DNA from 2 places in the Arthrobacter sp. Hb9-2 genome. Region 2 is predicted to be linked to the other one. Evidence: predicted binding sites of a transcription regulator. Region 2 holds the regulator's gene; the other holds the start of a gene.
The links. The regulator LexA, encoded in region 2, represses DNA repair genes until DNA is damaged. The targets are predictions, from matches to a motif close to TCGAACANNTGTTCGA.
Positions count from the first base shown of each region.

Region 1: the regulator LexA is predicted to act here: its motif matches at 2,281-2,296, upstream of AC5RV1_RS02830 (LexA family protein).

Region 1 is NZ_JBNHGJ010000002.1:254,881-259,469, reverse strand. It holds gene treS (maltose alpha-D-glucosyltransferase) at 1-478, shown strand, start outside; gene AC5RV1_RS02835 (Y-family DNA polymerase) at 528-1,808, opposite strand; gene AC5RV1_RS02830 (LexA family protein) at 1,836-2,267, opposite strand; gene AC5RV1_RS02825 (alpha/beta fold hydrolase) at 2,397-3,101, opposite strand; gene AC5RV1_RS02820 (beta-L-arabinofuranosidase domain-containing protein) at 3,114-4,589, opposite strand, start outside.
Region 2 is NZ_JBNHGJ010000037.1:1,980-6,568, reverse strand. It holds gene AC5RV1_RS17730 (ATP-dependent DNA helicase) at 1-1,278, shown strand, start outside; gene lexA (transcriptional repressor LexA) at 1,283-2,017, opposite strand; gene AC5RV1_RS17720 (LysM peptidoglycan-binding domain-containing protein) at 2,389-2,745, shown strand; gene AC5RV1_RS17715 (histidinol-phosphate transaminase) at 2,913-4,031, shown strand; gene hisB (imidazoleglycerol-phosphate dehydratase HisB) at 4,092-4,589, shown strand, end outside.

The DNA of each region.
Region 1 (4,589 bases), on a different contig from region 2:
TACCAGGTGGATTAACCGGGGCGCCCACGACCTGATGGGCACCAACGCCGAAGCCACCGTCTCAGCTTCGGGGATGCCACGGGCACGCAGCCTTTACGGTCCTCTGCCCGAGCAGCTCAAGGACGACCGGTCCTTTGCCCGAAGGCTCCAGAAAATCCTCAAGGTCCGTGAGGAGTGGGGGATTGCCACCAGCCTGCTCCTGGACGTCCCGGACGTTTCCCACCGGGGCCTGCTGGTGATGGTGCACCGCCTCGCATCAGGGCAGATCCAGGTGACGGTCCTGAACTTCTCCGGTGAAGGCATCACCGGAAGTGTCCAGTCCACCCATCTGGAAGCCGGCGCGCAGGTCCAGGACCTCTTCACCGAGGAGACCGTGGGCCAGGTGGACGACCTGCACAGTTTCTTCATCGAGCTCGGCCCATACCAGGGCACGGCGCTGCTGATCGAGGAACCGGTCAGCGTGGAGGACGAAGCATAGGGACAACTGTGGTGGGGACGCTTCCCCGGGCGGCGCTGCCTCGGTGCAGCTAGGCTGCCTTGACGAGCGGAAGCTCGTCCCAGTGGGTGGTGTACCTGGGGGAGCGCATGTCCCGTTTCATGGTCCAGTCCGGGCCGCCGCGGATCCCGGCGTGGCCCAGGCCGATGGAGCCGCGGCCGTAGCGGCGGGTGATGTCCTCCAGCAGCGGCCCGATGTGCCTTTCCTCGTGCGGGTTCTCAAAGGGCTCCAGCGGTTTCTGGTTGCCGCTGGGCCGCAGGTCCGTGACCATGATGCCGGCGCGGGCGTACTTGGCGCCGTCAATGATGGCGGGCAGCAGCGCGTGGGCGGCTTTGGTGAGGATGACAGGGTCCGCCGTCGGCATGGGAAGCGGGACGCACACGGACGGAAAGGACGTTTCCTGCGCGTTGAAGTGGGACGTTCCGGCGAAGGCGGTGAGGAGTTTGGCCTGCAGGTTGTGCTTGGCCAGCCGGCCGCTGGCCATTTGGGCATAGACGCTGAGGACCTGCCGCACGTCGTGGGCCCTGGTGATGGGAGTGGAAAAAGAGCGGGAGAAGATCAGCTGGTCCCGGCCAATCCGGGCCTCCTCCATGGGGATACAGGGTGTCCCCTGCAGTTCCAGGACGGTCCGCATCATCACCACCGAGAAGCGCTCGCGGATCCGGACAGGGTCTGCGCGTTTGAGGTCCAGAATGGAGTGGATGCCCATGGCGTTGAGGCGTTTGGTGATTCTGGTTGCCACGCCCCAGACCTCAATCACCGAGAGCCTGGCCATCAGTGCCTCCTGCTGCTCCGGCGGTACCGAATCCCAGCGGCAGACGCCGTTGAACGCCGCATTGTGCTTGGCCCACTGGTTGGCCAGCTTGGCCAGGGTTTTGGTGCGGGCGATGCCCACGCAGACGGGGACGCCGACGTTCCGGGCTGCCGCGGCCTTGATGGTCCGCCCGAGTTCCAGCAGGTGGTCCGGGGTGCCTTTAACGCCGAGGAATGCTTCGTCGATGCTGTAGACCTCCAGCCAGGCGGAGTAGCGGCCCAGCAGTTCCATCACGCGGGCGCTGATGTCTCCATAGAGTTCGTAATTGCTGGACTTCGCGATCAGGCCCCATTCCTTGGCCCGCGGTGCGAGCTTGAACCAGGGCTCGCCCACTCCGATGCCCAGGGCCTTCGCTTCGGGTGAGCGCGTGACGGCGCAGCCATCGTTGTTGGAGAGCACGATCAGGGGCTTTCCCTCAAGGGAGGGGTCAAAGGCGCGTTCGGCGCTGGCATAGAAGCAGTTGACGTCCACGTGGGCGATCTCGGGCATCTGCCGCATGATGGCTGGCCGGGTCACGCGTGTCCCTTAGACATGGTGCAGGCACCGGGTGGCCACGCCCCAGATGGTCAGCTCACTGAGGGCCGACACCTTGATATCGGGGTACTTCGGGTTTTCCGCCTGCAACACCACGCCCGTGGCGGTGATGCGAAGCCGCTTGACCGTCAGCTCACCGTCCAGGACGGCGATAACCACGCAGCCGTCCTTTGGTTCGAGGGCCCTGTTGACGATGAGTTCATCGCCGTCGCTGATGCCCGCGCGCTCCATCGAGTCGCCGGTGACCCGGACCACAAACGTGCTGGTGATGTCCTTGATCAGGTGCTCGTTCAGGTCTATCCGGCCGTCGAAGTAGTCCTGCGCAGGCGAGGGATAACCGGCAGCAACGGGCACCGGAGACACCCAAGCCAGCTGCAAAGAGAGTCCCGCATCTATCACACGGGGACCGACAACAACGCCCACAACACACCCTTATTCGAATATATGTTCGATACTCCGAGTGTACTCCCCGGTCCGGACATTCACAGCCAGCGGCCTTCCTTTCTGGCGGGTGAAGTAGAGCGCACGAAGCGACACATTGACGACGACGGCCTACGGCGTGCGCTCCACCGCCGCCTGGATGGCGCGGGCGAGTTCCGCGGGCTTGGTGAACTGGGGCCAGTGCCCCGTGGGGAGGTCGACGTACTCGACGTCGCGCATCCGGGCCAATTCGGCAACGAAGGGGTGGCCGCCGTCGATCCATTCCTTCAGCATGGAGGACGGAAATTCGCAGGCGATGATGGTGGCCGGGACGTCGTAGCGGCGCTCATCACTCAGGTGCTGCTGGTCGTAGGCGACGCCTTTCGGCTGCGGGATCGCCCGCGCACGGAAGGCCTGGCGAAGCCCCTCGTCCAGATCCACCAGGTCGGCGTCTTCAAAGCCCTCCCACGGCGGAAGTGGCACGTCGTCGCCCTCGGCGGGCAGTTCGTCGTTGATGACGCCCCCTTCGCCGAGGGGCCCGCTGTCCACGTAGATGGCCCGCTCCACCCGGTTCGGCCGGGCATCCAGGGCGGCGTGGATGATCGCACCCCCGCCGGAATGTCCTACGAGCACAACCTTGCCTTCGAGGGAATCGAGGAGGGCCACCACCGCATCGACATGGTCGCGGAGGCCGATTCCGGCACGGCTCGCGTCCACCGATTCGAGCCCGGGAAGCGTGAGCGGATGGGTCCGATGACCGGCGGCCTCCAGGGCCGGCGTCACCTCCTCCCAGGATGAGGCGTCCAACCAGAATCCGGGTACGAGGATGATGTCCATGACGGAACCCTACTACCGGGGAGGCACCGACAGGAGCTGGACGGACAGGAGATCCCCTGTCCGCATGCCGGGCAGCGCCGTGACGGTGAAGGCGAGTCCGCCGCCAGGGAATGCAGCCCGATAGGTATCCCCGATGCGAAAGTCGCTCAGCACCTCCCCGCCCTCCTGCTCCTGGCGGACAGGTTCGCCCAGAGGCAATCCGTTCAGACTCAGCTGATGGCTGCGGTTTTCGTCCGGGCGGAAGCGGACCCGCAACAGGCTGGCGCGGGCATCACGATCATTAAGGACGTAGGAGAACCACCCGGTTGCGCTGCGCCAGTGGATGCCCTCGCCGCCCCCGGCACGGGTGCCTTCACCACGGAAGCCATGGTCCGCCTCCGGCTGTTGCTCCCCGGCGGTTACGCCATCCACCACTTCCCCCTGTACGACGGCGGCCCGGTCCAGTTCCAGCAGTTCCTCCCGCCGCTCGCTGGGCTCACCGGAGGGCCAGTACACGGTGTACCGCTCGTCGTGGATGGCGTGGAACGGTTCCAGGACAACGGTGCCGGGTTGCCCGCCGGCGTCGATTATTGACAGCTCCGCCGTTACTGTGGCTCTGTCGCGAAGCCGGATGGATGCGGCGTTGGGGACCACGGGGGCTCCGGCAAGCGGCAGCAAGGGCCCCGAGGCCACGTGCCCCATCCGTTCGTCCGCAGCCTCGAACCCGGGTACGCCTTCCGTTCCCGCCCGCGATGCCAGCACCACGGGGCCGTAAAGGAATGAGACCCAGGGCGAACCGTCCGGCAGACCTTCTGATCGGAAGCCGGGGGTCAGCCGGATCCGGACGTCGGAATCGCCCTGCCAGGTGCGGCTGATGCTGACGTGGCCGGCGCCGGCCGGCGCGGCCCCACCGTCGACCTCAAATGCCGCGGCCCATCCCGGACGCCTCAGGGTGATGGTGGCCTCGACGGAGGTGTGTGCCGTGACGTGCAGTGTTGCCTCGTCGGAGTTCGGGAAGTCCGTGTCGAGCCTGACCTGCAGGCCCTTATCCGCCCAGTCGAGGGTCGAGGGGATGTAGAGGTTGACGAGCAGTTCGTTCCCGCTGTGGCTGTAGATCAGTTCACCGTAGCGGGCATGGTTTTCCAGCCCCGAACCGACGCAGCACCACATGGACTCCTGCGCCCGTGAATAGACGCGGTAATGCCGGGGGCGCATGGGCGTGAAGTACACAAAGCCGCCGCGGCGGGGGTGCTGTGAGGACAGGATGTGGTTGTAGGTTGCCCGTTCATAGAAGTCGACGGCGGCCGGGTCGCCCAACTGTTCAAAGCGCAGCTTGGCCAGCTTCAGCATGTTGTAGGTGTTGCAGGTTTCGGGGCCCTGGGCATCAAGGATCATCGGCGTGAAGTCGGCTGAGGGATGGAAGTGTTCCCGCACGCTGTTTCCGCCGACGGAAACGGAGCGGCGCAGGACCACCGAGTCCCAGAAGCTGGAGCTGGCCTGCTCGTATTC
Region 2 (4,589 bases):
GTCGTTGTGGTTGATGAGGCCCACGAACTCCAGGACAGGGTCACGGGCGCCGTCTCGGGGCAGCTGTCGGTGGCCATGGTCCACGCAGCTGCCGCCGGCGCCCGAAAGCACACTGCCATCGCGGTGGATGCGCTCAACGCCGCTGCCGCGAACCTTGAAGTTGCCCTGGCGGGAGTTCCCAACGGGTTGCTCCCCAACGGACTGAACGATGAGCAGTTGGACTGCGTGGACCAGCTGCGCGAGGCCTGCCGTGCTGCCTTGTCCGACTCCAAGGGGGACAGCAGTACAACGGCCGACGGCGGGCGGCAGCTCGCGCGCTCCCGGCTGATGCTCATCCTGGAACTCTGCGAACGGCTCCTTGCCGCGCGGGAGAACCGGGAAGTGGTGTGGTTTTCCCGCGCCAGCTCCTTCGACCCCCAGCAGGGATATTCCCAACCGGACGAGACTGCACCCGCGCTGATCAATATTGCCCCGCTATCGGTCGCCGGACGACTGCGGGAGGGGTTGTTTGCGGGGCACACAGTTGTCCTGACCTCCGCAACCCTGGCCATCGGATCCGCGTTCGAGCCCGCAGCTGGCGGCCTGGGGCTGGTGGGCGAGGGTGCCCCGAGCTGGACCGGCGTTGACGTTGGCTCGCCCTTTGACTACCCGAAGCAGGGAATCCTGTACGTGGCCGGGCACCTGCCCAAGCCTGGCCGGGGGGCGTCCCCTGAAGCACTGGAAGAACTGGAGGCCCTGATCCGGGCTTCCAATGGTGGTGCGCTCTGCCTGTTTTCGTCCCGGCGGGCGGCAGAAGAAGCGGCCGACGCGCTCCGGCCAAAGCTGGACATGACCATCCTTTGCCAGGGTGACTCCACCATGACGGCACTGGTGAAACAGTTTGCCGACGAACCCGATACCTGCCTGTTCGGCACCATGTCCCTTTGGCAGGGCGTTGACGTTCCGGGCGGGTCATGCCGCCTCGTGGTCATCGACCGGATTCCCTTTCCCCGGCCCGACGATCCGCTGATGACGGCGCGGTCCCGGGCGGTGGCGCAGGCCGGAGGCAACGGCTTTATGTCCGTTTCTGCCACCCACGCCGCTATCCGGCTCGCTCAAGGAGCGGGACGGCTCATCCGGTCAACGGGGGACAAGGGTGTGGTGGCGGTGCTGGACTCCAGGCTGGCCACCGAACGGTACGCAGGCTTCCTCCGGGGTGCCCTGCCGCCGTTCTGGTCCACAACGGACAGGAAGACAGCCATTGCGGCGCTGGAACGGCTGGCGGGGGAGAACGCCTGAAAGGCTAGAGGGAGCGCAGCACCGAAACAACCTTGCCCATGATGGTGGCATGGTCGCCCAGGATGGGTTCGTACTGCGTGTTCTGCGGCAGCAGCCAGGTGTGGCCGTCGCGCTGGCGGAAGGTTTTCACCGTGGCCTCGTCGTCCAGCAGTGCGGCGACGATGTCTCCGTTGGCTGCGTCCGCCTGGCGGCGGACCACCACCCAGTCACCGTCGCAGATGGCGGCGTCCACCATGGAATCGCCGGCAACCTTGAGCATAAAGAGTTCCCCCTGGCCCACCAGCTGGCGGGGGAGCGCCAGGACGTCCTCCACCACCTGGTCCGCCAGGATTGGACCACCGGCAGCGATCCGGCCTACGAGGGGAACCATGGCAGTGTCCATGGCGGTGGGAAGCGCGGTGACGCTGCCGGTGCCGGCAGGCAGGAGCGCAGCCGGCTCGGCTGTCTGCTTGGGCGAACCCCCGTCCAAGGTGAGGGGCATCAGCACCTCCATGGCGCGCGGCCGCTTCGGGTCACGCCGGAGGTAGCCCAGCTTCTCCAGCTGCGAAAGCTGGTGCGTGACACTGGAGAGGCTCGCGAGGCCTACCGTGTCCCCGATTTCGCGCATTGACGGCGGATAACCGTTGTCATTCACTGAGCGCTGGATGGTCTCGAGGATTTTCTTCTGCCGCGGCGTCAGGCCTTTGGCGGTCTTCTTCGGTTGGGAGGTTGCCCTGCCCCCGGCGGCTGCTGCTGCCATATTCGCCAATGCCTTTCGGTTGCCCCGGGCTCTTCTTGGCCCGGACCTGAAGTTCACGCCGTCATTGTCAGACCCTGCTGATCAACTGTCGAGGTGGTAGTTCCTGTCTTCAAAGCTAGGCCAGCCACATTGCTTTTTCAAACATTTGTTCTAGCGAGTCTCGACATTATTCGTCGATAGGTGCTAAAACAGGAGGAGCAAAGTTCGAATATGTGTTCTATTCGGAGCGTAGCCATTCGAAGACCCGGACCATCGGGTCTCGGGTAGCGCGGGTCCGGAGCGGAACGTCGGGCAGCACAGTAAAGGTCCAGGAGGGCTAATTCATGTCAGCTACATCTGCTTCGCAGGATTCAATTTCGGTGCATTACCTCATGTCCGGGCGGGACAAGCCGCAGGCTGCTCGTCCTGCACCGCTTCCGCCCCTGCGTCTGACGCGGCGCGGAAAGATCGTCCTGATCGGCATCCCCCTGGTGCTGCTGGCCGCCTTGCTGCTCTCCCTGGCGGGCTTCTTCAACGCACCCGCCAAGGCCTCGGACTCGCCGGCGGACCTGGCTGTGACACCAACCGTCACCGTCACCGTGCAGCCGGGTGAGTCCCTGTGGGCCATTGCAGGAAGCGTTGCACCGGAGCGGGACGCGCGGGACGTTGTGGCAGACATCGTGCAGCTCAACAATCTGACTGCGGGCGCGGTCCTCCCGGGGCAGCAGCTGTTCGTCCCCACCCGGTAGCCGCACGAAGCCCGGAGACGCCGCCCTGGGACTGGAAGCGCGCCCGGAAAGCGGGCAGGAGTAGCAGCGGGAAAGCCCCTGCAAAGGCTTCGCGGCAGCGGCACGCTGAGCGCGAACAGGAGCCCGTCACATTTTCCGGGGCCCGGCGCTGGCACTAAACTGTTCAGGTGAATGACCAGCTAGAGCGCCTCAACCGGCTACCCCTCCGCAGCAACCTCCGTGGGCTTACCCCCTACGGCGCGCCCCAGCTGGATGTCCCCATCCTCCTCAACGTCAACGAGAACACCCACGGTGTGCCGCAGGACGTTCGTGCGGCCATCAGCACAGCAGTAACAGAGGCTGCCGCCGGACTCAACCGCTACCCGGACAGGGAGTTCAGTGAGTTGCGGAAGGCCCTGGCGGAATATCTGGGCCACGGGCTGGATGAGTCGAATGTTTGGGCGGCCAACGGCTCCAACGAAGTCCTCCAGCAGATTCTCCAGGCATTCGGCGGCCCCGGCCGCACGGCGCTGGGCTTCCCGCCCACGTACTCCATGTACCCGCTGCTGGCCAGCGGCACGGACACCGAATACATCGTGGGCGAACGGGCTGACGGCTACGGTCTCAGCGCAGAGTCCGCGGCGCTCCAAGTGAAGGAGCTGCAACCCAACCTTGTGTTTCTCTGCTCGCCGAACAACCCCACCGGAACCGGCCTGGGGCTCGACGTGGTGGAGGCAGTGTATGAGGCCGGCGAAGCAAGCCAGGCAATCGTCATCGTTGATGAGGCCTACCACGAGTTCGCACACGACGGTACGCCCAGCGCCCTGACCCTCCTGCCGGGAAGGGAGCGGCTGATCGTCTCACGGACCATGAGCAAGGCCTTTGCGCTGGCCGGAGCTCGGTTGGGTTACATGGCGGCCGCTCCGGAGGTCACGGATGCACTGCGTCTGGTGCGCCTGCCGTACCACCTCTCCGCCGTAACCCAGGCGACTGCCCTCGCAGCACTCCAGCACCGTGAGGCGCTGCTGGCCGACGTTGAAGACATCAAGAAGCAGCGCGACCGGATCGTGGCTGAACTGATCCGGATGGGCCTCAAGCCCGCTGCTTCCGATTCCAACTTTGTGTTCTTTGGCGGCCTGGAGAACCCCCACGAGGTATGGCAGGAGCTGCTCGACGCCGGTGTCCTGATCCGTGACGTCGGGATTCCAGGCCATCTTCGGGTGACCGCAGGCACTGAGACGGAAACCACAGCGTTCCTCACCTCCCTGGAAAGCATCCTTGCCGGCCAGCGCACGCTTCATGCCTAGACTTGAAGTACCGGCGCTGGACGCCCTGAACCACTCCTTCTTCCCAAAGGACACCTGACCATGAGTTCCACCGGATCCAATGCGGCCGTGGCCCGGACCGCGCGCATGGAGCGTGCCACGAGTGAATCCTCCGTGCTCGTGGAGATCAACCTTGACGGTACCGGCATTTCGGACATCGACACCTCGGTGCCCTTTTACGACCACATGCTGACAGCGCTCTGCAAGCACTCGCTGATCGACCTGACAGTAAAAGCCACCGGAGATATCCACATCGATGTCCACCACACCGTGGAAGACGTCGCCATCACCTTCGGCGAGGTGCTCCGCACCGCCCTGGGAAACAAGGCCGGGATCCGCCGCTTCGGTGAGGCCACCGTTCCACTGGACGAGGCACTGGCCCACGCCGTCGTTGACGTGTCCGGCCGTCCCTACCTCGTCCACGGCGGTGAGCCCGCAGGCCAGGAATACCACCTGATCGGTGGACACTTCACCGGCTCGCTCACCCGCCACGTCTTTGAAGCGATCACCCTGCACGCAGGGATCTGCCTCCACATGAAC